DNA from 3 places in the uncultured Exiguobacterium sp. genome. Region 1 is predicted to be linked to each of the others. Evidence: predicted binding sites of a transcription regulator. Region 1 holds the regulator's gene; each other region holds the start of a gene.
The links. The regulator Rex, encoded in region 1, represses fermentation and respiration genes when NADH is low (regulators of the CRP and FNR family bind a similar motif). The targets are predictions, from matches to a motif close to TTGTGAAATATTTCACAA.
Positions count from the first base shown of each region.

Region 1 (9,996 bases):
GGCTTGTTTCTCCGGGGTATTCGGATCAAACTCAATTTTCAAGCCATCGGTGACGATTGTCGCACCGGCTTCTTTTAACGCTCCTTCGATCAAATCAACGGCTGCGCAGTACTTCGGATAATCAAGATCCCCCGAACCAAAAGCAGCCGCCGGTATCCCGTCTAAGGATTGTTCGCGGAGTTCCTCAACGAAGTCTTCTGCTTCATACGGTAAATCACCGTCTCCCCACGTATATGAGCCGAGTAAAAGACCATCAAAACGTGATAAGTCCTCCCCGACGAATTGATCCAGTTCCGTGATCGTCACTTTGACATCGTGTTGCTCGAGTTCATGTTGAATGAGCGAGACGATATCTTCCGTATTCCCGGACATGCTGACGAATCCAATCGCGATATGCATGCATCTTCCTCCTTTCACTGTACTTCTCTACTTTAATTGATAATGATTATCAATGTCAAAGGACATATAAAAAAGCACCTTCCGAAGAAGATGCTTTTCTATACATTAGTCTTGTAGTTCGGCCCATTCCTCAATGGAACGAATGACCGGTTCGAGTTGGCGCCCTTTGTCGGTCAAACTGTATTGAATCTTAATCGGACGATCGGGAATGACAGTCCGGATGACGATGCCTTCCGCTTCGAGCTCCTTCATACGTTCCGTGAGCATACGACCTGATAATTCGGGAATGGCATCTTGAATCTCATTGAAACGACATGTCTTCGTCAACAAGTGGCGTAAGATCAGACCTGTCCATTTCTTACCTAAGATTTCAAAGGCATGTTCGACTTTGGGACAAAGAGCCGGTTGGATTGCGACTTCTTCCATCAGCACTCATCCTTTCTATAGTTGTAGTATACCCGCTTCTGCTAAAAAAATCGAATCATTTTACTTAATGTAACAAAAAGAACTAAAACAAATCTATTTACTTTTAGTAAGTGATAGGATATAGTCTGTTTATCGAGTTACTTAAAGTAACTAAAATACATTAGGTAAAAGGAGAAGAGAGAAATGATGGATACAGGACTTTTAATCATTCGTTTAATCATTGGCTTAACGTTTGCTGCACACGGGACACAAAAATTATTTGGTTGGTTCGGCGGACACGGAATCGCTGGAACAGGCGGTTGGTTCGAATCAATCGGCATGAAGCCAGGGAAGGCACTCGCGATTACAGCAGGTCTTGCTGAATTGATCGGCGGCTTGTTGTTTGCAGGAGGTGTGTTCCTCTGGATCGCAGCACTCCTCATCGTCGGATCGATGCTTGTCGCAATCGTTAAAGTACATGGTGCGAATGGTTACTGGGTGACTCAGAACGGGTACGAATACAACATGGCATTGATCGTCATCGCGCTTGGTGTAGCGATGATCGGTGCTGGAGACTACTCACTCGCTGCACTCATCGGGTGAAGAAAAAGGTGGGTCATTCATGAAGTTTGAGGCATCAACGCTTAGCGCAAAAGACAATTATAAATTACTGATCGGAAGCATCATTCCGCGTCCAATCGCCTTCGTGACAACGCAAGGAGAAGACGGGACGGTCAACGCCGCACCGTTTTCCTTCTTTACGGTCGCTTCAAGCAGTCCGCCGCAACTGGTGATCGCCGTACAACGGACGGATCAGGGGCAGAAGGATACGGCACGTAACATCTTAGCGAAACAAAGTTATGTCATCCATATCGTCAGCGAAGAGATCGTCGACGCAGTCAATGAGACAGCAGCGCCACTTGCTTACGGTGAAAGTGAGCTTAAGCGGACGGATTTAACACTCGTCGATAGTGACGCAATCGAAGTACCGGGAATCGCGGAAGCGAAAATTCGCTTCGAGATGCGCTTGACGCAACACGTCGAGCTAGAAGGTGCCGATCTTTTGATTGGGGAAGTACTGCGCTATCACGTCGCGGATGAACTCGTCGAGTCGTTCCGGATTGACGCGGCAGGTCTGAAGGCTGTCGCTCGTTTAGCAGGAAATGATTATGCGACGATCGGGAAGACGTTTACGATTGCTCGACCGACAAAATGATGGAAGTGTGAATGCCTGATTCATCGTCCGATCCATTCTGACGACGAACGTTTCGATTCAAACAAAAGGAGTGGAGATTCCGGTAGCTAGACCGGTCTCTCCACTCCTTTTTCTTATATCGCACCTCTAATGAGTTAATTAAACTTCAAGGTTGCGGATCAATTTCGTTTGAAGAGGCTTCAAGACCATGACGTTTACTGTACTGATAGCCATCAAGTAAATAGAACACGATGGCCAGCGCCCAGATTCCGACGCAGCTGATCAAGAAAGCGATGAGCGGTGAGACCCTACCATAATACGATAGGATCAACGGATCATTGAGCTCGACGAATAGCTGTGTCGTCAGAAGCGTACAACAGAGTCCCGAGAGTAGACTGACGAGAAGACCACTCCATGTCTGGATGACGAGACCGATCATACATGAGATGAGGATGAACAATAAGTAAACGGCATTAAAGGCATCCGGTCGGATAAAGACGGATACATAATCGGCATACAACGGCACGAAATAGAGAACACCGGATAGTAATCCTAAGATGAGGTTAATGAAAAAACTTTTCGTCCGCATCAGTGTTGATTCTCCCATCGTTCCATCAATTCCAGTAGATCAACGTCGATTTGATCACGTTCTGCTGAAAGAGCTGTCGCTTTCGGAATGTCATTAAAGACTTCTGGTTCACAGAGTAATTGTTCGATTTCCGCTGAACGTTGTTCAAGCCGCTCGATATCTTGTTCGAGTTGTTCGATTTGCTGGCGGCGCTTGCGCTCTTCTTTCTGTGCTTCCTTGTCGATTGTCTTCGAAGCCGTGACTTTTGCTGCTTTTGCTTCCTCGGCTTCAAGACGAGCGATCTCTTCTTGCTCGGCTTTCTTCTCCATGTAATATGAATAATCGCCGAGGTATTCTGCCACACCCGTTTCACTCATCTCGATGACACGAGTCGCGATTCGATCGATGAAGTAACGGTCGTGAGAAACGAATAACAACGTCCCTTCATAGTCAACGAGCGCGTTCTCAAGGACCATCTTCGAATCCAGATCCAAGTGGTTCGTCGGCTCATCGAGGACGAGGACGTTCGTTTTCCGGAGTTTCAGTTTCGCAAGTGCGAGACGTCCGCGTTCGCCACCGGATAGCTCATGGACGATCTTAAAGACATCATCGCCACTAAATAGAAATTGCCCGAGGACGGAACGGACTTCTTGTTCGCGCATCAGTGGCCATTCGTTCCAAATCTCATCGATGACACGATTCCGGTCATTGAGTTCCGCCTGCTCTTGATCGTAATACCCGATCGAGACGCCGGTTCCGAAACGGAAATCACCGAAGAGGGGACGTAAGCGGCCGACGAGGACTTTTAAGAGCGTTGACTTTCCGATTCCATTCGGTCCGACGAGTGCCAGTGATTCGCCGCGTTGCAAGCGGAACGTGATGTCTTTTGAGACAGCTTCTTCGTAACCGATCGCCAATTGATTGACTTGAAGAACGTCATTCCCACTCTGTTTTTCGATCGGGAAGGACAGGACCGTACTGCGTTCATCTCCATCTGGCCGATCGAGCCGGTCGACCTTCTCGAGTCGTTTTCGGACACTTTGTGCACGTTTCGTCGTCGTCGCCCGGGCGATGTTGCGTTGAATGAAGTCCTGCATCTTCGCGATCTCTTCTTGCTGCTGTTCGAACTGCTTCATTTCCTGATCGTACAAGGCCGCTTTTTGCTCCAAGTACTTTGTATAGTTCCCAGTGAACTTACGACAGACATTGCGAGAGAGCTCATAGACGACATTGACGACTTGGTCGAGGAAGTACCGGTCGTGCGAGACGATCAGGACGGCACCACGATAACCACCGAGGTAACTTTCGAGCCAAGCGAGTGTATCGATATCGAGGTGGTTCGTTGGCTCATCAAGAATAAGAAGCTCTGGTGCTTGCAGGAGCATCTTCGCTAAGGCGAGACGTGTCCGTTGACCACCGGATAACGTCTGGATCCGGCGCGAGTAATCGTCCGGATAAAAGCGCATGCCATGCAGGACAGAGCGGATATTCGCTTCAAACTGATAACCACCGGCTTCTGAGAAGTCGTGTTGTGCTTGGTCATATGTCTTCAAGAGACGATCGTAAGCGACCGGGTCGTTCAAGATATGATCCATGCCCATCTCGATTTCCATCCGGCGCAGTGTCCGTTCTTGTTCCTGTAAATGTTCGAAGACAGTCAGCATCTCGTTCCAGATCGTCTCATTCGATTCGAGACCACTGTCTTGTGCGAGATAACCGATTTTGACATCCTTGCCTTTCATGATGTCACCCGAGTCATGACTGAGTTCGCCAGCAATGATTTTGAGCAAAGTCGATTTACCGGCACCATTTCGTCCGACGAGCGCAATCCGGTCCCGCTCTTGTACTTCCAATTTGATATTTTCTAAAATCGGCTCGACGCCGAATGATTTCGAGAGTTGGTTGACTTGTAAGAGTATCATTTCCATCCATCCTTCCACCCTTTAGTCTATCACGAACAAAAGCGCGAGGTCCTGCGGAATATATTATTTGTGACTATATGTGAAGTGGTTTACAATCAAGAAGAGTAGAAAGCTTTTTGCAAAGATTTGGGTGCCACGATGGATGTGGCCGAAGGGGGAACTGCAGGATGAATGGACCAGACACAAAAATTCCACAAGCGACAGCAAAACGGTTGCCGCTATATTATCGCTTCATCCAAAGTTTATACAATTCAGGCAAGCTCCGCGTCTCTTCTGCTGAGTTAAGCGAGGCGGTGAAGGTTGATTCAGCAACGATTCGTCGCGATTTTTCCTACTTTGGGGCATTAGGGAAGAAGGGATATGGATATAACGTTCAACATCTGTTAACGTTTTTCCGCAAAACCTTGAATCAAGATGAGGTGACGAATGTTGCCTTAATTGGGGTCGGTCATCTCGGAACAGCGTTTGCAAATTATAACTTTTTAAAGAATAATAGTACTCGGATAGTCGTTGCGTTTGATGCGGACGAAGAGAAGGTCGGAACAACGACGCATGACGTTCCAATCTATCATGTTTCGGACATGAAAGAACAAATCGAAGCGAATCAGGTCGATGTCGCCATCTTGACGGTTCCATCCCAGTTCGCACAGTCAGTAGCGGATGAGTTAGTCGAGTATGGTGTGACAGGCATCCTGAACTTTACGCCTGCGCGGTTGAACGTGCCAGCGAGCGTCCGGGTCCATCACATCGATTTATCGATCGAGTTGCAGTCGTTAGTTTATTTCATGAAGCATTATTCGCAATCAGCTGAAGGAGTGAAATCATAATGGAAAACCTTATCCCGCTCACGCTAGGTATCGGACCTGCGAGTATCGGATTAATCGCTGTCGTCGCGTTGATCATCTTCGGACCGAAGAAGTTACCGGAATTCGGTCGTGCTGCCGGTCAGACATTGAAAGAGTTCAAAAATGCTACGAACGGCATCATGGACGACGATAAAAAGGACGAACCGAAAGAGAAGTGATTGAATCATGACGGTTGATCAAGAACAAAGCATGACGTCGCACCTGGACGAACTGCGTAAGCGGATCGTCTGGTCGCTCCTCATCGTCGTCGTCCTGTTCGCTGTCGCATTTCCGCTCGTCCGACCGCTCGTCCGTTTTTTACAAGCGGACTTAAAAGAGCTCGGTATCGGATTAAATGCCTTCAACGTCGCCGATCCTTTAATGTTGTATTTGAATCTTGCGTTCATTATCGCGCTGATTTTAGCGTCACCGTTCTGGATGTATCAGCTGTGGGCATTCGTCCGACCAGGGCTTTATGAAAAGGAACAAAAAGCAACACTGACGTATATTCCAGTCATCTTCTTTCTATTTTTGGCTGGTGTAGCCTTCTCGTATTTCTGGTTGCTTCCCTTCTTGCTCGAAGTCTCAACGGATCTCGGGAAAGAATTGGGGATCGAGCAAGTCATCGGAGTCGAAAACTATTTCAGTTTCCTCATCCGGTTGACGATGCCGTTCGGTCTTCTCTTCCAATTGCCGGTCGTGACGATGTTCCTGACACGTCTTGGTCTTGTGACGCCATATTTCATGCGAAAGAATCGGAAATATGCGTATTTCGCGTTGTTCGTCGTTGCGGCATTGATCGCACCACCAGACGTGACGTCACACTTGATGATCTCGGTGCCATTGTTCGTTCTCTATGAAATCAGTATCTTAATTTCTGCGCGAACGTACAAAAAGGTCTTGATCCTCGAGCAACAGGCAGAGCTTGAACGACAGGCGGATTTGATGCGTGAATTGAATAAATGAATCGTGAATTCCTTCCAGCCATTTCGGGAGGAATTCTTTTTTATGAAAGCGTTACGTTTATATTGATAAAGCAGTTAGCGATGCGTATACTAAAGATAATTCATGGGGGCTTAGCTCAGCTGGGAGAGCGTTTGGCTGGCAGCCAAAAGGTCGTCGGTTCGATCCCGATAGTCTCCACCAAATTCGTATATTTCAAACTCTTGAGAATTCAAGAGTTTTTTTGTTGTTCTCAAAATATGGAGATGTAATATAATGTGGCAATAAAAACAAATAATTATATAAAACAGACAGAACTGAATTGTTTATTTCCATCTATTTCATTAAACTAAATATACAGAATTTTCGTTTAAATGTTTTGTTGGTAACATCATTATAGTTTTTTAGAAAAGGGGAAAAGAAGCATGAAGAAGGAAATCGCACTCTTGGCAGCTGTCTTGATGACATCTTCCAACTTGGTCAGCGCTCAAGGAGCACTGTCCTCGCAAGACAAGTCAAGTGGTCAAAAGCCGCACGCCCTCTCACTTAAGAAAACAGGGCAGGAGAAGGTGTATAAGCAGTCTGACAAGGTCCGCGTCGTCATCGAGATGGAGCAAAAGCCAGCGATTCAAATCGCACAGGCGCAAAATAAGCGGTATAGCACATTGAGCAATGCCGAAAAAGAATCCATTAAGGAACGTCTCGTCACTGTTCAGAAATCAGTCAAGTCTGCTATCGCGAAACAAGCGATTCCGGTGACATATAAAGAAAGCTTTACGACAGTTTTGAACGGTTTTAGTGGAGAAGTAAAGTTCGGGGATATTCAAGATATTAAGAAGTTAGATGGGGTCAAGGATGTACATATCGCGCACGAATACGCACGACCAAAAGCTGATAAAGGCGCTAAGCCGGATATGTTATATAGCAAGGACATGGTCAATGCGAAAGAGACATGGCAGGATTACGGTTTCAAAGGGGAAGGAACGATCGTAGCGGTCATTGACACGGGAATTGACCCGTCGCATAAAGACATGGTTTTGAGCCCGGAAACGAAGGTGGATTTAACAGCTTCTAAAGTTGAGAGTGCCAAAGAAACAAAAGGCTTAAAAGGAAAGTATTTCACAGAAAAAGTCCCATACGGCTATAACTATGCCGATCACGATAGTGAAATCCGTGATTTAGGCGCAGGCGCATCGATGCACGGAATGCACGTTGCGGGTACGGTCGGTGCCAATGGAGACGAAGCAAATGGCGGGATCAAAGGTGTCGCGCCAGAAACACAGCTGCTTGCCATGAAGGTATTCGGAAATGATCCAGGCATGCCATCGACATTCAGTGATATTTACATCAAAGCGATCGATGATGCGATCGCACTCGGAGCCGATGTCATCAACATGAGTCTCGGTTCAACAGCATCGTTCGTCAACGCGGATGACCCAGAGCAACGGGCGATCGTCAACGCGATGAACAACGGCATCTTATGTGCGATCTCTGCTGGAAACTCGGCATTCACAGGACATGGTGCAGGCAATCCGTATACAGCGAATCCTGACATTGGAGTCGTAGGATCTCCAGGGTTGATCAGCCAAGCGCTACAAGTTGCTTCTTTAGAGAATACGAAATTGACGCTTGAAGGTATGGCGCTAACGATTGACGGACAGGATGCTGGGTATTTGGCATACCAAAAACAGGACTCGCCGAATCCGATTAAGGTATTCAATAAGGAAAAGCAAGACGTCATTTATGTCGGCGATGGTCAAGCATCGAACTATCAAGGAAAGGATGTCAAAGGAAAAGTTGTCTTTGTTGTGCGTAACGGTAGTTTCAATTACGGCATGATTCAAGCAGAAGCTGAGAAACAAGGAGCAGCCGGTGTCATCGTTCGTGGACGAGTCGATCATGGGGATTATGTCAGCATGGCACTCAACAATCCGACGATTCCGATGGTGACGCTCAGCATCGCTGACGGGAATGACCTCGAAGAAAAAGCGAAAGCAGGAAAAGCAATTGCTGTGACGTTCGATGGAAAAGCGGTCTCAGCAGATAACCCAGTAGCGGGCGAGATGTCTGATTTCACATCATGGGGTGTTACACCAAACCTTGACTTCAAACCAGAAATCACAGCACCGGGTGGAAAAATCTACTCGACGCTCAATGATAACGAATATGGCGTCATGAGTGGAACATCGATGGCAGCACCACACGTCGCTGGAGGAACAGCACTCGTCATGCAACGGATTGCGAAGGACTTCAAAGTCGACGGTGCGACACGCGTTAAACTCGCGAAGAACATCCTCATGAACACGTCACGTCCACAGCTTGATAAAGGGCAGTATAATGCTGAAGCGAAAACTGGTAGCTTCTATTCACCACGTCGTGAAGGTGCTGGTCTGATGGATCTACGTGCTGCGATGAAAACACCAGTCGTCGTTACGGAAACGAAATCAGGTGAAGGAAAAGCTGCACTCAAAGAGGTCGGCGAGAAATTCACGTTCACACTCGATTTGAAAAACTACAGTAGCGAAAAAGTGACGTATCAATTAGCTGGTACGGTTCAATCGGATCTCGGTGCAGAAGGGACGAACTTCCTGGAAGCCAACAATATTTATAAGAAAAACTCAGTGGATGCGGTCGATCCGAATAAAGGAACGTTCCCGATTGCATTCGCAGTCGGTTCGAAGAAAGCAAGCACTGTCTCCATTAATCCGAAGAGCTCAACGAAAGTAAGTGTATCGGTCGACTTAAAAGATACCGTTGATTGGGCAAATGGTCTTCCGCTTGAGCAAGTCTTTGAAAATGGCTACTTCGTTGAAGGTTTCGTTCGTTTAATCGATACGAAGAGCAAAAACCCGGAATTGACAGTACCATACGTCGGATTCAAAGGAAAGTGGGATCAGGCACCGATCGTCGATGCACCGCGTTATGACGAAGAGAAGACGTTCTACGGATTAACTGGGTTAGCGACAGAAGTAAAAGATGATTTCGAGTTCCTCGGAACGAACACGGCGGGAAAAGTCGTTGAAAACAAGGTTGCGTTCTCACCGAACAATGATGGTAGCGTGGATGAAGCGTTCCCAGTCCTCTCGTTCCTTCGTAATGCACGAAAAGTCGAGTATTCGATTCTTGACCGGAATAAAGCAACACTCCGTAAATTAGATCTACAAACAGACGTTGTGAAGAACTATTATGATAGTGGTGAGGGAGATAAATTCACACCCGTCATAAGTGCGGCTTGGGATGGAACAGTCAATGGAAAACCAGTCAAAGACGGTCTTTACTATTACCAAGTCAAATCAGTCATCGATTATCCGAATGCGAAGTGGCAGTCGAATCTCTTCCCCGTCTATATTGACACGAAAAAACCAGCAGCAACGGTTCAATGGGATACTGCAAAAGAAACACTTTCATGGACAGCAGGCGATCAAGGAACAGGTGTAGCGTCGTATGACATTCTCGTCGATGGAACAAGTGTCCTCAAACAGCCGCTAGCACCGACAGAAAAAGCATATGAACTAAAAGGTCTCTCGAAGTCTGCGAAGATTGATTTCGTCGTGAAGGACTATGCAGGAAATACAGTGACGAAATCGGTGAACACGACAGGAATCGATAAAGCGGTACCGACCGTCCAAATCGATACACCGGTCGCACTCGGTCTTTCGACATCTAAAGTGATTACTATCGCAGGTCACGTATCAGATGAGTCAGGGATCAAATCATTCA
Region 1 covers NZ_CAXYJR010000005.1:5,119-15,114, forward strand. Annotated here, with positions in the region: gene ACHWTJ_RS01890 (flavodoxin) at 1-399, opposite strand, end outside; gene ACHWTJ_RS01895 (helix-turn-helix domain-containing protein) at 505-825, opposite strand; gene ACHWTJ_RS01900 (DoxX family protein) at 1,009-1,407, shown strand; gene ACHWTJ_RS01905 (flavin reductase family protein) at 1,427-2,020, shown strand; gene ACHWTJ_RS01910 (hypothetical protein) at 2,166-2,588, opposite strand; gene ACHWTJ_RS01915 (ABC-F family ATP-binding cassette domain-containing protein) at 2,588-4,489, opposite strand; gene ACHWTJ_RS01920 (redox-sensing transcriptional repressor Rex) at 4,657-5,316, shown strand; gene ACHWTJ_RS01925 (twin-arginine translocase TatA/TatE family subunit) at 5,316-5,513, shown strand; gene tatC (twin-arginine translocase subunit TatC) at 5,521-6,300, shown strand; tRNA gene ACHWTJ_RS01935 (tRNA-Ala) at 6,405-6,480, shown strand; gene ACHWTJ_RS01940 (S8 family serine peptidase) at 6,702-9,996, shown strand, end outside.

Region 2 (9,996 bases), on a different contig from region 1:
ATCCTTATTCGTTTCCGCAAGCATTGGTGTGACCTCGTGTCATAAGGCTGATCTTGAAACATGCTTAAAGCAAGCCGATCTTGCCATGTATCGCGTGAAACATCGGGATAAAAACGATGTCGCCCTATATCGAGCAGATTCATGAAAAAAACCTAGAATACGTTGACCATAATCGGATCATGTATTCTAGGTTTTTTCGATTATTCTTCTGGTCTTGGTGCAATATTGCCTTCTTCGATATCGAGGAGTAAGTCGATCAATTCCGCACAAAATTCAGGATACTGACGAAGCAAAGCGTCTTCTCCCACTTCATCCACGAAGTCCGTCAACAAAGCAAGAACTTCTGGTACTAATGCGCGTGCTACCTTCATGTAGGCAATCGCAAAGCGCCACTTCGCAGAAATATAGAGCAGTTTCCCAATCAACAGATCCCCCGGTTCGACTTCAATCTCCGCCAAATCGGTTTGATACGTCTGTTTTGACATTAAATCAACGACACCATCCGCCTCGACTTGAAATAGCGAAGGCATCGGGTCGGCTAATCCACGCAAGGCGCGATAGAGACTAGGTGATAGCTCTTCTTTTACCTGCTCGAGAAACCGACCGTGTGGTGTTTTTCCTTGATCATCCGTTTCATAAAAGATCGCCCAGTCAACGAACAAGTCTCGGAACAATTCAGCATCTTTTAAATACCAACGTCCTTCCGTCGCAATTTCTTCAATGAAAGCGACCCAATCCGTACTCCGCGCTGTCGCTGCTTCTTGATACATTTTCTTCAAGGCTGCGTTCATTTCCGCTTCAGAAACCGTCGTCGGAAACGGAATTACTTTTCGATCGTTCTTCATTTCGATCGCCCTTTCCGGTGAGGAGTAGCCGGTCTTTTAATCGTCTGAGGTGCTGTGAATTCACGTTTCGGAATGACTTCCCCACGGTAAATTTCCATCGCTTCCATCTCGACTCCCATTTGCTTCGCAAGTGTTTTTAAGTGTTTTAAGTCTTGATCCGTAACAAGAGCAAGTACCATACCGTTTGCGTTTCCACGTCCCGTCCGACCTGAACGGTGTACGAAATCGTCAAGCGACTCCGGCAAATCATAATGGACGACATGCGTGACTGCTTCGATATCTAACCCACGTGCCGCAAGACCTGTCGTGACGAGTAAAGGAAACTCTCCCTTTTTATAAGAACGCAATGTCTCCATCCGCTCTCGTTTGCCTTTTTCAGCGTCTAAAATCCGGTATTTCAATGAGAATTTACTCAACTCGCCATTCAATGGTCCGAGGAAGGAACGGTTATTGATGAATGTCAGTACTTTTGATCCTTGCATGTTCGCCAGACGACGTAACAATTCCGGCTTCTGACGGCGTGAAGTCTCCAAATAACCGAATGTCACTTGTGTGCTGACGGCACGCTCAACTCGAATCGTCTCAGGGTTGTTTGCAAGCGTCCGTCCCCATTCCGCTGTTCGTTCTGGTAATGTCGCTGAGACGAATGCTAACTGACGATCGCGTAGTGCACTGTTTGCGATTCGCGTCGCCGAGTCACTCATACCACTCTCATAGATTTGATCCGCTTCGTCCAAGACGATCAATTTCACCTTATGCATCTTCAGCTTCTTCGAATCGATCAACTCGACAAGGCGCCCCGGTGTTCCGACGATGATTTGCGGTTTTTTCTTCAATCGTTCATATTGTCGTTTTAATTCAACACCACCAATGAATGCACCGGATTTGATACCACTTCCTTGAGCAAACAATTGAATGACTTGATGAATTTGCATGACGAGTTCCCGTGTGGGTGCCGTGATCACGACTTGCACGTGAGGTTCTTCTACTTCAATCTTTTCTAAAGCTGGAATGACATAGGCTAGCGTCTTCCCTGTTCCTGTCGGCGCTTCAGCAAGGACATCTTTTCCTTCGCGCAACAACGGAATCGCTTGTTCTTGAACAGGCATTAACTCGGTAAAGCGCGCCCGTTCCCATGCTTCCTGTAAAAATGGTTTTGTAAAGTTCATATCGATTTCTCCTACTCTCTTAATTCCATCATGCCGTTACGTATTCGACATGATCTCCTGATACATCACGGTATCCCCGTAATGTCTGTGTATATTCATTTCCTGCGTCGAGCAATCGAATATGGAATCGAATCTCGCTTTCACCGGCTTCTTCTTCTAAAATTTCGAATCCTTGGATGACACGATCCTGTAATTCTGCAGCGAGTGCCGGGTACTCCGCAAGACTCGCATACGTCGCTTTTACGTCAACCGGACGACGAACAAGCGCAATCCAATACGATTCATCATAGCCGATAAAGTCTTCATAATCAAAATCATCTTCAAACCGAATCCAGAATCCATCATTTTCGAATTCCGTGATCATTCCCGTTCGCGTTGAACCGTCCGATCCGATTTTCAGCGAGACCCAGTCTCCTGACTGATACTCTCCTTGTTGTGTTAATGATACATACTCCATTTGGCACACCTCCACGTTCTATATTCCCTTTTTCATTGTCAACGATACGTCCTAAAAACACAAGATGCCGTAACGTGACATTCCTCACAGTTTCAACTGTTCTAGTAGACCTTTTTCAAATCAACTCATACAGTTTCTAAAAAACCTTGGATTAGCAGTCTCAAACTGTTTTTCGTGAACTATGTTCATATGAATACAGAAATAAGGAAAGCCCGTCATATCAACGTTTGTTCACTTGTTAAAACATTCACATGAACGTAAAGGGAATCTCTCTTTCCTTTTGTTACACTATTCACATAAGGAACTGATCATTAGCTCAATATTAAAGGAGTGGTATCCATGTTATTAGAAAAAACAAGTGCCTGGACAAGCTTTACGTCCGGTGAATGGGTAAAAGCGATCGATGTCGCAGATTTCATTCGACTCAACCGCACGGAATATACAGGAGATGATCACTTTTTAGTCGGTCCGACGCAAGCGACGGAACGGCTCTGGCAACAAATTCTACAGCTGACGAATGAAGAACGCCAACGTGGTGGTGTGTATGCGGTCGATGCCAAGACACCCTCAACGATCCTATCACATGATGCAGGGTATCTTGATCTCTCCCTTGAAAAAATCGTCGGTTTACAGACAGACGAACCGTTTAAACGTTCGATTCATCCGAACGGTGGGATTCGGATGGTGAATGATGCCTTAGCTGCGTATGGTTTTGAAGCAGACGAGACTGTGACGAAAACCTTCAGCGAATACCGGAAGACACATAACCAAGGGGTTTTTGATGCTTATACCCCTGAGATGCGCGCCGCGCGTAAAGCCGGTATCATCACCGGATTACCAGATGCTTACGGACGCGGACGGATCATCGGTGACTATCGTCGTGTCGCTTTATATGGAACAGCGCGCTTGATTGAAGATCGGAAGCGGGACTTAAAGGCGCGTGGTGGATTCCTCTCTGAATCGATGATCCGCGACCGCGAAGAGATGAATGAACAATTACGTGCGTTGAAGGAGCTAACTGAGCTTGGAACTCGCTATGGTTTTGACCTGTCGCGTCCGGCGGAAACCGCACAGGAAGCATTCCAGTGGGTCTACCTTGCTTATCTCGCTGCCATCAAGGAGCAAAACGGAGCAGCCATGTCACTCGGTCGCGTCTCGACGTTCCTTGATATTTATGTCGAACGTGATCTTGCGACAGGTCGATTGACCGAAGAGACCGCACAAGAACTCGTCGATCATTTCGTCATGAAGCTTCGGATCGTTAAGTTCTTACGGACACCGGACTACAACGATCTGTTCTCAGGTGATCCGACGTGGGTAACGGAATCCATCGGTGGAATGAGTGAAGATGGGCGATCAAACGTCACGAAAAGTTCATTCCGCTTCCTGCACACGCTCTCGACACTCGGTCCGGCGCCGGAACCGAATCTAACCGTTCTCTGGTCTACTCAGCTTCCACGCGGATTCAAGGAATTCTGTGCGAAGATGTCGATCGTATCGAGCTCGATTCAGTATGAAAACGATGATTTGATGTTACCGGTTTATGGAGATGATTACGGCATCGCTTGCTGTGTCTCCGCGATGCGAATCGGGAAACAGATGCAGTTCTTCGGCGCACGGGCAAACCTAGCAAAAGCATTACTCTATACGATCAATGGCGGAATGGACGAGAAGCTCAAAATTCAAGTCGCCCCAGCAAGTCCATTGATGCTTGATGAAGTACTCGATTACGAAACCGTTATGGCGGCTTATGATCGTCAACTCGATTGGCTCGCAGAACTGTACGTCAACACATTGAATGTCATCCACTACATGCATGATAAATACAGCTACGAACGGATTGAAATGGCGTTACACGATCCGGAAATCTTACGAACGATGGCATGCGGTATCGCTGGTTTGTCGGTTGTCGCTGACAGTTTATCTGCCATCCGTTACGCAACAGTTCGTCCAATCCGAGATACGGATGGGATTGCAGTTGATTTCAAGATCGAAGGCGAGTTTCCGAAGTTCGGGAATAACGATGAACGGGTGGATCAGATGGCGGTCGATCTCGTCACACTGTTTATGGAGAAAATTCGTAAACATCCAACGTATCGCAATGCCCTCCCGACACAGTCTGTTCTAACGATTACTTCAAACGTCGTCTATGGTAAAAAGACAGGAAATACGCCAGATGGACGCCGTGCGGGTGAACCATTCGCACCGGGTGCTAATCCGATGCATGGACGTGACACTAGAGGAGCTGTCGCCGCACTGACATCTGTCGGAAAATTACCGTATGAACATGCGCTCGATGGTATTTCGTACACGTTCTCGATCGTTCCAAAAGCACTTGGTAAGGATGAGGCCACACGTATTCGCAATACGGTCGGATTACTTGACGGATATATGGGTGGTACGACTTCAAAGGGACACCATTTGAATGTTAACGTCTTTGACCGTGAGACGTTACTCGATGCCATGGAGCATCCAGAACAATATCCGCAGTTAACGATTCGGGTATCCGGTTATGCCGTCAACTTCATTAAACTGACGCGTGAACAACAGATCGACGTCATCAATCGAACGTTCCACGGTTCTCTCTAAAATGATGTGTAGTATGTGAAAGGAAGTGAGCAGGATGACCTATGGTATGATCCATTCCGTTGAGTCATGTGGAACAGTCGATGGTCCTGGCATTCGATTCATCGTCTTTACGCAAGGATGCCCACTACGGTGTCAATACTGTCATAACGTAGATACATGGGAGTTCGGTTGCGGACGGCGTGTCTCAGCAGACGAAGTCGTAAAAGAAGCGATCAGCTATCGCTCCTTTTTCGAGGCAACGGGTGGCGGAATCACCTTCTCTGGAGGTGAACCACTCGCTCAGCCAGAATTCTTGGAGGCTGCTTTAACAGAAGCGAAGCGGCATGGACTGCATACGGTCATCGATACCGCGGGATCCGTCGTCCCGAAAAACATCGATGCCATTCTCGATGCGACGGATTTGGTACTGCTTGATATTAAACATATCGACGATGCCGCTTGTCGCGTCTTGACTGGACGAAGTAACGCTAATACACTCGCCTTCGCAAAACGCCTAGCCGAGCGAAACATTCCGGTCTGGATTCGCCATGTCCTCGTTCCAGGTATTACGATGTCAGAACATTTCCTACGTCAGACCGGCGAGTTCATCCGGACGCTCGGAAACGTCGAGCGCGTCGAAGTACTCCCGTATCATCAACTCGGTGTCTATAAGTGGGAAAACCTCGGTCTTGCCTATCCGTTAACTGATGTACTTCCCCCTTCATCAGAAGAAACGGATACTGCGCAAACACTACTTGAATCGTACTTGTGTTAACGTTTCCAGTTTGTTACAATAACGCCATAGACTATGAACAGGAGGTACAACACCGAAATGAAGCAATCACTCGTACACGTCGCTTGATGAATGAAATCATCTCTTTCGCAATGCAGTTGCGGATGTCTGACGCTACGAGTCTGCTCTTTTTCGGTGTGACCAGTCTTCGGTCATTGCCTTCTTTGAGTTACACTCCTGCACACCATCCGCTCGCTTCGGATGGTGTGTTTTTCATTTCATCTTATCGGAAATGAACGCTAAAGGAGCTGCTTTTATGCCTACTGAAACACTTACGATTCAACACCTATCGATGGACTACGACGAACGACGTCTTTTTTCAAATGTCTCTTTTCATATTCATGCTGGCGAACATGTCGCTCTGATTGGTCCGAATGGCATCGGAAAAACGACACTGTTACACTTGATTGCTGACCAACTTCAGCCGACTGACGGTTCGATCAAGCGTCATTACAAACAGCTTGGTCTCTTATCCCAACACTTCCTGCCCGGTGATAGAACCGTTCTTGATGTCGTCGAACGAGCAGATGCGGTTCGTTATCAACTTCGCGCTAATGCCATGAATGGTGACTTGACCATCTATCAACAAGCACTCGATCAGGACGCTTTCTCGCTTGAAGCAGATGCAGCACGTGTCTTAAAAGAAGTCAAATTAGAGGAAGTGCTTTGGACACACAAAGTATCGAGTTTAAGCGGTGGTGAACAAACACGCCTCCAACTTGCCTGTCTACTTCTGTCACGACCTGATTTCATCATTCTCGATGAACCGACGAATCATCTGGATCAAGAGACACTCGAGTGGCTCACGGAGTGGGTCAACACGTCACGTACCTCGATTCTCTATGTCTCACACGAACGATTCTTCATCGACGCAACGGCTGATGCCGTCATTGAATTATCCGAATCAGGGGCAACACGATACAGCGGAAACTATCAGTCCTATAAAGAACAAAAAGAGCATCAAGCTTTGTCGCAGCAACGCGCGTACGAAAAACAAGAACGTACCCGCAAAGAGCTGACACGCATGATTCAAGGATACCGGCAATGGCACCAAAAAGCTTCGAATCAAGCCGGCGAACGAGATCCGTACGCAAAAAAGAAAGCTGCTAAACATGCGACGAAAGTCAAAGCAAAGGAACAACAGCTCGAGCGTCTACTCGAGGATCGTGTACAAAAACCACAAGTTGCACCGACTGTTCACGTCGCATTCGAACATGAAGCGATTCGTGCGAAGCGAATGCTTTCGTTCGAACGTGTCTCGTTTAGACACGCGACGAAATCGATCCTAAACGATATTTCGTTTACGGTAGAACGTGGCGATCGAATTGCTGTCATCGGACCGAATGGAAGCGGGAAAACGACCTTACTACGACTCATCGAGGGTGAATATGCCCCTCATCAAGGGAATGTGATCCGCCATCCTCGATTGAAGACCGGTTATTTTTCACAAGCCCTTTCCCATTTACCGGCATCAGGGACGTTGTTAGAGGCACTGCTCGAGCTCGGTACGATGAGTGAAACGGATGCCCGGACATTGCTTGCCTGTTTTTTATTCCGGCGTGATGATGTCTACCGGTCGATTGCCGACGCCAGTATGGGTGAGAAATGCCGGATTGCCTTCTTACGCCTATATTTTTCTGGTGCTCACTTGCTTATCCTCGACGAACCGACCAACTATTTGGATCTTGCGACTCGTGAACAAATCGAAGCCGCACTCGATGTTTTCCCTGGTGAGCTCCTCTTCGTCTCTCACGATCGTTATTTTACTGATCGGCTGTCGAATCGGACGTTTGATTTAACGACTGGATTCAACGATCATCCGGTCGGAACAGCCACGGTACGAAACGCGCGCCGAAGTGACCCTGAAGCGATTCAATCCGACTTACATCGTCTTGATGCTTTAACGGGTAACGTGCCGTTCCATACAGAAACAAATGATTCACTTTCAGAAGAATAACGAGAAAAAGCATCTGCATAGAAAAAGAGACTCCTTTTTCCGTTGCAGATGCTTTTCATATTTCAATCGTATTATCGCTTTTGATACTTCACTTTCGTATGCGCTTGAGCCTGCTTGTGGATTTTTTTCCACTTTTCTTTCTCCGCCGCCTGCAACGCTACGTTTTGCTTGCGTTCCGCATAGGCGATTTCTCGTTTTAGCTTGACGAAGCTGTTCCAGCGCTCAGCAGCTAGTGTGCCATCTTCTAAAGCTATCCGAACGGCACATCCTGGTTCCTTATCATGTTCACAGTCTCGGAAACGACAGTTTTCAGCAAGCTCCTCAATATCGGAAAACGTCGACGATAAACCGTCACTTCCATCCCATAAGGCCAATTCTCGCATTCCCGGTGTATCGACGAGCAATAGACCGTTCGATAGTCGTTTCAGTTCGCGATGCGTCGTCGTGTGACGTCCACGTTCATCATCTTCTCGTACGCCACCCGTCTCCATTAACTGTTCTCCAGCTAAAGCATTGACGAGCGTCGACTTTCCGACGCCGGACGATCCGACTAACACGATCGTCTGCTTGATTTGTAACTGTTCACGCAACTCCTCTAATCCGTCACCCGTCAAAGAATCAACGGCAAGGATCGGTGTTCCGAACGCGATTGCTTCAACAGCCTGCAGTTTCGTTTCAATCGACGGCATCAAACTTTTTTTCGTCAGGACGATGATTGGTGTCACCCCTGCGTCCCAAGCAACCGTTAAATAACGTTCCAGTCGACGGACGTTGAAGTCATGTCCAAAAGCCATGACGAGCAAGGCGACGTCGACATTCGCGCAGATGATTTGTTCCTCGGTCTCCGTTCCTGCCGCTTTTCGGGAAAATTGAGAAGATCGTGGCAAGACACGTTCGATCCGTCCCTTCCCCGGTTCTCGTTCTGTTTGGATGATCCAGTCTCCAACCGCCGGCAATTCAGCTTTCGTTTCCGATTGAAAACGCAACTTACCAGACAGTTCACTTAGCGATTCTCCTGTTTCCGTCATGACTCGATAATGTGTTTGATAGACGGCTGTGATTCGTCCTAATCGTTCTGTTCCTATCGTTTCGTAGACAGGTGGTGTACCCCATTCGTTCAAATGGTTTCCTCCTCTGGTTTAAGGGAGGGAAACCCCTCCCTGGTTTCCGACACATGTTACTTGGTTTACGTTGATTGTTGCACTCATCAACATCACTCCTCTCGATTCGATTCCCTTATAGAGTATCACATGAATCATTAGTCCTGATAGCGCTTCCCTTAAAGTCAGACCTTTTCTCCGCCTTAAGCCCGAGAGCAAATACGGTCCAAAGAGTGTCGTCGGAATAGAAGTACTCCCGTATCATAAAGGTATCAACACAAGGGAGGCTTCCTCATGAAGCAATCGAAAGGAAAACAATTGGTGATGATTCTCGCCGGACTGGCGTTACTTGCCGTCGTCATCGGAACATTACCGCATATGATCGGACTTGGCTTAGGGGCGTTACTCGCGTTCTACTCGATCAGCAAATTCATGCAATCGAACAAATGGCCAGCGAAACTCGGCTTCGGATTTCTAGCAGCCATCGGAATCGGACTTGCCCTCTCGAACATCTGGGCAGTCATTGGAATTGCAGCAGCCATCGCACTGTACGTCGGTTACATGCGTATGAAACTACAACGTGTCAATGTCCAAGATCTCTTTAACCGTCGCCGTACATCAACGACGCATTTCGAAGCAGACTGGAAAGACTTAGACGAAAAACGATTCTAAATTCAAAGGAATAACCCTATACCATTTGCCACTTCCAAGGAGGAACTTTTCATGAAAAACGTATTTGATCAACTCAATGATTTTGCATCACAAATGATGACAGAAGTCAAAAAAGCTGCTGAACAGGGCGAAGTACCTGCTAAGAAACTTGTTCGCCATATCCGATCAACAGAAGCTGATTTAAAAGAGATTGATCGACTACTCGAGCGTCAACGGACATTGCTGCTGGAACTGACACAAAAACAGGAAGAAGCGAAGGATTTAGCCGATAAACGCTTCAAGCAAGTTGAGATTGCAAACGAGGCCGGTGAACAACAACTCGCTGAACGGGCAGCCATTGAGTCGAAGCATTATGGAGAGCAGTACCGATTCTTCGAAGAACTTGTCGCTGAGACGAAGCGGGAGTTGAATGAACTGGAACGTGAAGCCCTCGAG
Region 2 covers NZ_CAXYJR010000002.1:160,809-170,804, reverse strand. Annotated here, with positions in the region: gene ACHWTJ_RS01075 (GGDEF domain-containing protein) at 1-145, shown strand, start outside; gene ACHWTJ_RS01070 (hypothetical protein) at 201-845, opposite strand; gene ACHWTJ_RS01065 (DEAD/DEAH box helicase) at 842-2,014, opposite strand; gene ACHWTJ_RS01060 (hypothetical protein) at 2,043-2,471, opposite strand; gene pflB (formate C-acetyltransferase) at 2,811-5,060, shown strand; gene pflA (pyruvate formate-lyase-activating protein) at 5,095-5,814, shown strand; gene abc-f (ribosomal protection-like ABC-F family protein) at 6,089-7,789, shown strand; gene rsgA (ribosome small subunit-dependent GTPase A) at 7,861-8,910, opposite strand; gene ACHWTJ_RS01035 (hypothetical protein) at 9,184-9,561, shown strand; gene ACHWTJ_RS01030 (hypothetical protein) at 9,613-9,996, shown strand, end outside.
Region 2: a site for Rex is predicted at 2,707-2,724, ahead of pflB (formate C-acetyltransferase). Genes of this name have one in related genera too.

Region 3 (9,996 bases), 1.6 Mb from region 1:
GCATCATAACCGAGGTATTCCATCAATTCGTACATCGGGTGTTTGCCTTTGTTTCCTTTATCGTACTGATTCTTCACGTAATCACCGAATGGCGTTCCTTGAAGTGTATCTCCGTTATCAAACAAGAAGCTGTTCGTAGCGCCCACTTCAGCTTGTTGCTTCTTGATGACTGTAGCTGCTTTGACGAGACCGATCGTTTCGTCCTGCGCATCCTTGAAGTAATCGTAGTTCATGGAGTTCGTATGTAAATCCGTTGTTTCTAAGAAGCGTAACTTGACGACACTATTGTCAGCAGCAAGTGTCTTGACTTGAACGACCGGTACGAGCATCGGTGCGATCAAGGTCGACGCGATGACGAGCTTTGTAGCTTTTTTCATTTAAATTTCCCCCCAGGATGTTTTGACTGCTTCATTAATTTAGCATGGTTCGATTATAGCTAATAGTCCTTTCAAATAGGTCGGACATCCGTCTTATTTAACCTTCTTAACTAATTCCAAATACTGGCTTAACATTGTTGATTTTACCTTTACACATCAAGCGTGAATGGTAAAAAAAGGGGGGGTGAAAATGAAATGAGATGAACCACGAAAAAACGATACATTCCAGGACATGAACCTGAAAACGTATCGTTTATGCTTGATGTAGAACGTAACTGTTCCTTCTCGACTCCTACAGGGAAAGAAAGCATGGTTTTCGCTTTCGTCAGGGTCAGGTGAGATCCGGTCGTAGTTTAGGATACGCGACTTACCTCTCGCCTACGGAAAGCGAGCATGACAGCAACGTTCGTCATCCCCACTCAGGGTATATCTCCTCGTGGAGGAGCTTCATCACTCCACGTCCCTTACACCGTTTTCTCTGGTTTCCGTCGGACGACATAACCAAGAATTCCACCAAGTAACGCAAGTCCTGCGGCGTATAGTACGGTCCAGCCTGCCGTCTGTTGAGCGAACTCGAATAAGACGTCACTGCGCCATTTCATCGCGAACTGAACGTATGAAGCTTGACTGACGATGAAGCTGATGACACCGATCGCGATCGCAAAGACGAACGGATCGATAATCGACTTGAAGCTTCGGATACTACAGACGAAGTAGATCGCGAACGTTACGAGCAACAGCACCCAGTACGCACTCTCACTGGAGACATTCGGTGGCGTCGCTCCTGCCGATTCCGCATCAATCGCTTGGATCGTCTGCCGCGCGACACCGTAATCAACAGGGTCGAGCTTCAATTGTGTTGATGACAAATCCGGACGTTCTCCACCGAGTAACGTCAACAATTGTTCTGTCACCCGGTCCGTGTCGATTCCATCGACGACTTTTTGAATCGAGTCATTGAGCTGATCCGTTGAGGTCTCTCCGTTTAACATCGAGACCGGGATTTCCGCATTCGCTCCAAGGACATCTGCTTGATACACGACCTGACCGCCGTGGATCCAGTCGTACATCCCGCCACTTCCGGCGTTCAGACTCGCGACGGTGAGTGCTGTCCGTAGTGAGGAATCACCGTCATATTCCGCTTCGTCCTGCACCGTAAAGACGAGTTGAAGTGTACTTGCGAGCATTAAAATCAGCAAACTGGCACGACCGGCAGCTGTCAAACCGGATAACTTTTGCGGGAAGAACGCCATCCAACCAAGCAAACTGACGACGAGAAGCGGTAAGATCCCGCTCATCGCATAGCCGTCTTGTAACGAGAGGAATGGCACGTCGTTTCCGCGTCCAGCAAGGACGAACCAGATGATCCCGACTGTTAAGAAGAAACTGATCGATCGAATCGTCCACCCGAGCCGACTTGCCTTAATCCGTAACACCAAAAATAACAGGACGATCAAACCGATGCCAAAAACGGAATAGAGTAACGTGCCGTAAGAGACATCAAACGTAAGTGGTGCAAGAACTTGCTTTAAGTCAATCCCAAACAACGATAAGACGTCGCCGGCAGAACTCGCATCGAGCACCTGATTGATGATTCCGTCTCGGACCGCACTCGGCATCGTGATCGATAGCCCACCGACGAACAGAAGCATCAATGACACCGTGATGTCTGCATCTTTCCAGGAGACGTCCGCCTGTTGCATCTGCGTCACGAGATCCTGATAGTCTGAGGATGAGGTGATTTGTGAAGTCAAAAATGCCATTGCGCCATAGATGACACCGAAAAAGATGAGACCGATGAGGACGCCAAACAGGACATCCCAGACGGAAAACCGTCGTTGTTTCCTTTCTTGCCTTGACTCCATCCCATTTCCTCCTTTTAATGTCTGATGTTTGAATATTCCTGCTACAGCGAAACGAAAAACATCAAATTCATTCAACAGCCATTATATCCCACTTTTTCTCTGACTGTCTCCACTGATTCCCAAAACAAAAACCGGCTTCTCACAGTGAGAAGCCGGTTGAACGATCAGGTGCCATGGTATTTTTCTCTATTAGATGCCTTCGTACGCTTGTTCCATGATCGTCCGTAACTCAGCGACAAGCGGCATCTTCGGATTCGCTGTCGTACATTGATCTTCGAAGGCATCGACTGCCATCTTGTCGAGTTTTGCCTCGAAGTCTGCTTTTTGAATGCCTTGCGCCTTGAATGACATCTTGATGTTGAGACGTTGTCCGAGATCGGCAACTGCTTGAATAAGTGATTCGACCCCTTGTTCCGTCGTTGTTGCCGGAAGACCGAGGTAGCGTGCAATGTCGGCATACCGTTCATCGGCGACGAATGATTCGTATTTCGGGAATGCTGCTAGTTTTGTTGGGCGTGACGCATTATAGCGAATGACGTGTGGCATCAGGATCGCGTTCGTCCGTCCGTGTGGTGTATGGAATTCGCCACCGATTTTGTGCGCGATCGAGTGGTTGATGCCGAGGAAGGCGTTCGCGAATGCCATCCCTGCCATCGTTGACGCGTTATGCACTTTTTCGCGTGCTTCGGCGTCTGATCCGTTAGCATATGCTCGTGGCAAGTAATCGAAGATCATCTTGATTGCTTTCAGTGCCAGTCCATCCGTGTAGTCGTTCGCAAGCACCGAGACGTATGCTTCTGTCGCATGCGTCAAAACATCCATTCCGGTATCAGCAGTAATTGAAGCTGGGACGGTCATGACGAATTCTGGATCAACGATTGCGACGTCAGGCGTCAACGCATAGTCAGCAATCGGGTATTTGACGTTTTTCTCTTTATCCGTAATGACGGTGAACGGTGTCACTTCTGAACCTGTACCAGAAGTCGTCGGAATCGCGACGAACTTCGCTTGACGACCAAGTGTCGGGAATTGATATGCCCGTTTGCGGATATCGAGGAATTTTTGACGTAAGTTCGAGAACGTTTCATTCGGTTGTTCGTAGAAGAGCCACATTCCTTTTGCGGCATCCATCGCTGAACCACCACCGAGAGCAATGATCAAGTCGGGTTTAAAGTCACGCATCGCTTGAGCACCTGTCTGAACAGTCGTCACGGATGGATCTGGTTCGACTTGGTCAAAGATCCGGTAACTGACGGACTGCGGTAAGTTTTGAATCACTTTATCGGCATACCCGAACTGTACCATCGTTGGATCCGTCACGATCATGACACGTGATACGTCAGTCATCGACCGCAAGTACTGAACAGAGTTCTTTTCGAAGTAGATTTTTTCAGGAACCTTGAACCATTGCATGTTCACGCGTCGTCTCGCCACCTTTTTGACGTTGAGTAAGTGTTTCGCTGTCACGTTTTCAGATACAGAGTTTTTCCCGTATGATCCACAACCGAGTGTAAGTGATGGTGTCAACTCGTTGTACAGATCACCAATTCCGCCATGAGCAGATGGACTGTTGACGAGGATCCGGCAGGCTTTCATGCGGAGTCCGAACGCTGTCATTAAATCATCGTTTGTCGTATGAATGACGGCCGTATGACCGAGACCACCGATCTCAAGCATCTGTTCGGCAATCGTGAACGCTTCTTCGGTCGATGCAACGCGGTACGCACCGAGGACCGGACTCAGTTTTTCATGAGACAGTGGTTCTGCCGCTCCGACGTGCTCGAGTTCCGCGACGAGCATGACTGTTGTTTCCGGAACATCGATGCCGGCTTTTTCTGCGATCCATGTCGCAGGTTTCCCGACGATGTCCGCGTTGACGGCACACGTATCGGTTTTGATGACGAGTGATTCAAGGCGTTGTTTTTCTTCCGGTGTACAGAAGTAACAACCGAGTGCTTCCATTTCCGCACGAACTGTCGCATAAATCTCTTGGTCGACGATGACGGCTTGCTCAGACGCACAAATCATCCCGTTATCAAACGTTTTTGAGAGAACGAGATCACTGACTGCCCGTTTGACTTTCGCAGACTGTTCGATGTAACACGGAACATTCCCTGGTCCAACACCGAGTGCCGGTTTACCTGTTGAATACGCTGATTTGACCATTCCTGCTCCACCTGTCGCAAGGACCATGGCGATTTTTTCATGGTTCATCAAGACTTTCGTTGCTTCAAGTGATGGTTCTTCGACCCATTGAATACAGTCTTTCGGTGCCCCGGCTTTGATGGCTGCGTCACGGAGTGTTTTCGCTGCTTCGACGGAACACCGTTGTGCCGATGGGTGGAACGCGAAGACGATCGGGTTGCGTGTCTTGATCGCAATCAATGCTTTGAACATCGTCGTTGATGTCGGGTTCGTGACCGGTGTGACACCACAGACGACACCGACGGGTTCAGCGATATAGGTGATGCCGTTTTGGACATCCTCTTCTAAAATCCCGACTGTTTTTTCATGACGTAGACTGTTATAGATGTATTCTGTCGCAAACATATTTTTAATCATCTTATCTTCAAAGACACCGCGTCCCGTCTCTTCTGCTGCGAGACGAGCGAGTTCGACGTGCCGTTCGAGTCCGGCAAGTGCCATATCCCGGACGATCTTGTCGATTTTTTCTTGATCGAATGTCAATAATTCTTGTAATGCACGTTGCCCTTTTTCAACGATTTGTCCAACTGCTTGTTCGACCGGCGTTACCGTCGATTTTGTTTTTTCTTTCACAGCCATGAGTGGTTTCCTCCCTGTCGTGGAACGAATCTGAGTTTGATTTGCCAACCATTATGTCAGGAATGCCAAGCTGTTTTTCAATAGTTTGTGCTTTCCTTCACAAATCAATCATAACCCCTTTTTCCTGTTTTGTGCATGACCATCCTGTGAATTCCCTCACACCTTTGATAGCGTTTACAACTGTTGTAAATTCTTCTTTTTCATCGTTTTGCTTCATGTACATAAATGTGTGCGATTTGTCACACCTCGCATTTTCGTGACTTGATAGCCGTTTCATCATCTTGTATTCTGATATGGGGTACATATTAAGAGCTACCACTAAAGGAGGACACTTGAATGTCAGTTGTACAGGAAATGCTAGCCTTCAACGAGCGATTCGTCGCCGAAAAACAGTATGAGCAGTTCGTCTCGGATAAGTTCCCAGACAAAAAGGTCGTCATCCTGACGTGTATGGATGCCCGCTTGACGGAACTCCTCCCACACGCACTTGGTCTTAAGAACGGGGATGCGAAGATCATCAAAAATGCCGGTGCTATCCTATCGCACCCATTTGGTTCCGTCATGCGCTCGATTCTCGTCGCGTTGTATGCTCTTGGTGCTGAAGAAGTCGTCGTCATCGGTCACCACGACTGCGGCATGAGCACGATTGATCCTAAACACATGATCAGTGAAATGAAGGATCGGGGCATCGACCAACAGATTCTTCACACACTCGAAGTATCTGGTGTTGATTTGAATCAATGGTTGCGTGGTTTCACGTCAGTTCAAGAAAGCGTCGCCCACTCGGTCAACCTTGTGAAGAACCACCCATTACTACCACCTGGGACGAACGTCCACGGACTCGTCATCGATCCAGGAACTGGTAAACTTGACGTCGTCGATTGCTGATCACTCTCTATAGAAGAAACGCAAATAGATTCAGATGCTATACGTCGTCTGAACTTAAAGATAACGTGCCATTTTCTCGTAACAGAGAAGGATGGCACGTTTTTTTGAGTAATCCATGCGCTTTTCACCTTATACTTCCGGGTATAAAAGAGTGTGACCTTTTATGAAAAGCGCAAAAGTGTATTGTGAAGTCCTTTTCTACGAGGTCAGACTTTTACCCTTGACAGTGTTCCAACATGGCTGTAAGATACTTTAGTATAGTGCAGTGATAACAAAAGAAAGTGTGGTTTTACTGAATGATTAACGCCGTATTGTTTGCCGTCTTTTTACTATTCATCTTAGCGATTTTCCGCGTCCACATCGTGCTCGCGATGATCATCAGTGCGTTTGCCGGTGGTCTCGTCGGTGGGCTTGATTTAACGAAAACAACCGAAGCGTTCGCAGGTGGTCTTGGCGACGGGGCCGAGATCGCCCTTAGCTATGCGATGCTTGGCGCATTTGCCGTTGCTCTCTCAAAAACGGGCTTACCGGATGCGCTCGCGCACGCATTGATCGAGCGTTCACGCGGTAACGCAAGTGCCGCTTCAGTCAAAAAGTTAAAAGGATTTATCTTGTTTGCGATTCTGTTACTCGCAATCAGTTCACAAAATGCTTTACCGATTCACATCGCTTTCATTCCGATCATCATTCCACCATTGCTTGGTCTTTTTTCTCAGTTGAAGATCGACCGACGCCGGATTGCGATCATCATGACATTCGGTCTCGTCACACCGTACATGTTTTTACCGGTCGGATTCGGAGATATCTATTTGAATCAGATTTTGCTGAAAAACCTGAAAGCCAATGGTCTTGATACAACAGGTGCATCCGTCATCGAAGCGATGGCGATTCCAGCACTTGGAATGGTCGTCGGTCTCTTGATCGGTCTTTATACGTACCGGAAAGAGCGGACATATGAAATTCGTGATATCGCCCCGGACGATTATGAAATTCCGGTCATCACGAAGACGAAACTGATCTTAAGTGGTGTTGTCGTCATCGCGACGTTGATTGTTCAACTGCAGACAGAATCGATGATTCTTGCTGCGACGACTGGTTTGATTCTCTTCTTGTTGCTTCGTCTCGTTCGATTCAGTGAAGCAGATGACGTCATTACACGTGGTATGCGGATGATGTCATTCATCGGATTCGTTATGATTTCAGCAAACGGATTCTCGAACGTCTTGCGTAAAACGGGTGATATCGAGCCGCTCGTAGAGAACTCAAAAGCATTAATGGGTGATTCCCAACTCGTTGCTGCTTTCGTCATGCTCTTGATCGGTCTTCTCGTCACGATGGGCATCGGTTCGAGTTTCTCGACTGTTCCAATCATCGCTGCCATCTTCGTTCCACTTTGCATTCAGTACGGCTTCAGCTTAGAAGCAACGATTGCTATCATCGGGACTGCTGGTGCGCTCGGTGACGCTGGTAGCCCCGCGTCAGACTCGACACTCGGACCAACGAGTGGTCTGAATGCAGATGGTCAGCACGATCACATGCGGGAAACCGTCATCCCGACGTTCCTGCACTACAATATTCCTTTGATCATCTTCGGTACGATCGCTGCGGTCGTATTATAAAAATGAGACGGGTTCGCGTTCATGGCGAATCCGTCTTTTAAATTGTCTCCGTTTTTTTCCTTTTCATTTGATCGTTGGTTCTCTAAAATAAAAGAATGTACTGATTATAAAGGAGTTGTCTTACGTGTTATCTCAAATCGTCAACCAGATTTTACTTTCGCTTGCCGATCTCGGATATTTCGGTATCGCCCTCGGGTTGATGATTGAAATCATACCAAGCGAAATCGTCCTCTCATACGGTGGATTCATGATCTCTCAAGGAACGATCGGCTGGCCGCTCGCTGTCGTAGCCGCTGTTATTGGCGGATTGCTGTCGCAACTGTTCTTATACTGGTTCGCTCGCTACGGCGGTCGTCCATTGATCCTAAAGTACGGAAAGTATATTCTAATTTCTGAACATCATCTGGATTTAGCTGAACGCTGGTTCTTGAAGTACGGTCAAGGTGTCATCTTCGGCGCACGCTTCATCCCTGTCGTCCGCCATGCCATCTCGATTCCGGCTGGTCTTGCAAAAATGGATCAAACGAAGTTTTCACTTTACACGGTTCTTGCCATCATTCCATGGTCGATTTTGTTTCTCTATCTTGGGGAGACGCTCGGAACGAACTGGCGCTCGATCAAGGAAGTCGCCGCACCATATACGAATGGTGTGTTGATTGCTGCTGTCGTCTTAATCATCGTCTATTTCTTCTATAAACGCCGTCAACGGTCGGTTTAAACCATCAATCAGTCTGTCTGTCGACGGACTGTTTTTTTACAACAAACAGGAGGTCCTGCCATGCTCACATCCCCGCTCGCCCATTTTCCACTACGTCGTTTGACTGCATCCTATCGCACAGGACGTCCGGTTGCGACTGGCATCACTGTCGACGGACATATTTTAATCGTTGAAGAAACAATCAATGAATCTCGTGAAAAGCACGTTCTTTCCATTCATCAATTGAAGGATGACTGGCGAAAGACGACGATCGTCGAAAGAAACGACATCGACTTTTCTCTCGTTGATCGTTTTCCGGATGGACGTCTGTTACTCGTCGCTTCCCGTTGTGACGATGATATCGACGGTACATGGTTGCCGAACGCCTTTATCTATGATCCTCAAGGTCAGTTACTGAATAGCTTTTGTTTAGACGACGGTATTCAAAACATGCAAATCGATGAACAAGGCTGGATTTGGGTCAGTTATTTTGATGAAGGTATCTATGCTGATGCCGTGACCAGTTCAAACGGTGCCTTCGGTCTGGTCGCTTTTGACGATACAGGGGAAGTGCAGTATAAAAATCGGCAATATCCGATCGATGATTGTTATGCTTTGAACGTCTGCTCCTCAACAGAGGTCTGGTTTTTTTATTATTCCGATTATCGTTTCGTTCGTATTGATCAAGAGGACGATCTCGTTTGTGAGGCACCAACGATTACCTTTTCTCAGTTCGCCCGGTACGGTGACTATCTACTTGCCACAAACACTGAGGAAGCAAAACTCCTGGAACGAAGCGGAACACTTTTTAAAAGCATTCGCTCGATTCGTTTCATGACCGAACAAGGAATTTCCCTGTCAGGCGACCTTACAATGCGTGATGATTTGATTGTCTTAGCGACCGCTGAGCATTTGTATGTTGGTAGACTAGGTCAGCGACTTGATACTCTACTCATGGGCGAATGAAAGCTGTTACATGTTTGTTTCATAATTATCTAATTTCTGAAAACTCTATTTCAAATTTTCAAAAAGACTAGCCGTGTCCTATCCGAGGATAGTATACTCAGCTTTATAGTTCTTACGACAAGTTGTCTGAACATTATGACGTCACAGAATTTTTTTGGGGGAAATGATGAGTTCGAATTTGAAACGAGATTTAACAGCACGACAGGTACAAATGATTGCGCTCGGAGGAACGATTGGTGTGGGTCTCTTCCTCGGGGCATCCAGTACGATCGCTTGGACAGGTCCATCGGTCTTACTTGCGTACATGCTAGCCGGAGTTTTTATCTTTTTCATCATGCGGGCACTCGGTGAGATGGTCTACACCCATCCTCATAGTGGATCGTACGCAAAGTTCGCAAACGATTATATCCATCCAGCTGCTGGTTTTTTGACAGCAAGCAGTAACATCTTCAACTGGGTCGTCGTCGGGATGAGTGAAGTCATTGCTGTTGGAACATACTTACGCTTCTGGTGGCCGGAACTACCGACTTGGATTCCAGGGGTCGTCGTCATCATTCTCTTGACGCTTGCGAACCTCGCTTCCGTCAAGATGTTCGGTGAACTCGAGTTCTGGTTCGCCTCAATCAAAGTAATGACGATTCTTCTAATGATCGTCGCTGGATTTGGCATCATCTTCTTCGGTCTAGGGAATGACGGAAATCCGGTCGGCTTCTCAAACCTTTGGGCGAACGGTGGATTTTTCGCAAATGGTTTCACCGGCTTCTTCTTTGCGCTCTCGATCGTCTTCGCCTCTTATATCG
Region 3 covers NZ_CAXYJR010000005.1:1,596,304-1,606,299, forward strand. Annotated here, with positions in the region: gene ACHWTJ_RS10255 (bifunctional 2',3'-cyclic-nucleotide 2'-phosphodiesterase/3'-nucleotidase) at 1-377, opposite strand, end outside; gene ACHWTJ_RS10260 (hypothetical protein) at 842-2,242, opposite strand; gene adhE (bifunctional acetaldehyde-CoA/alcohol dehydrogenase) at 2,432-5,026, opposite strand; gene ACHWTJ_RS10270 (beta-class carbonic anhydrase) at 5,363-5,914, shown strand; gene ACHWTJ_RS10275 (Na+/H+ antiporter family protein) at 6,214-7,533, shown strand; gene ACHWTJ_RS10280 (DedA family protein) at 7,658-8,251, shown strand; gene ACHWTJ_RS10285 (hypothetical protein) at 8,312-9,196, shown strand; gene ACHWTJ_RS10290 (amino acid permease) at 9,360-9,996, shown strand, end outside.
Region 3: a site for Rex is predicted at 5,112-5,129, ahead of adhE (bifunctional acetaldehyde-CoA/alcohol dehydrogenase). Genes of this name have one in related genera too.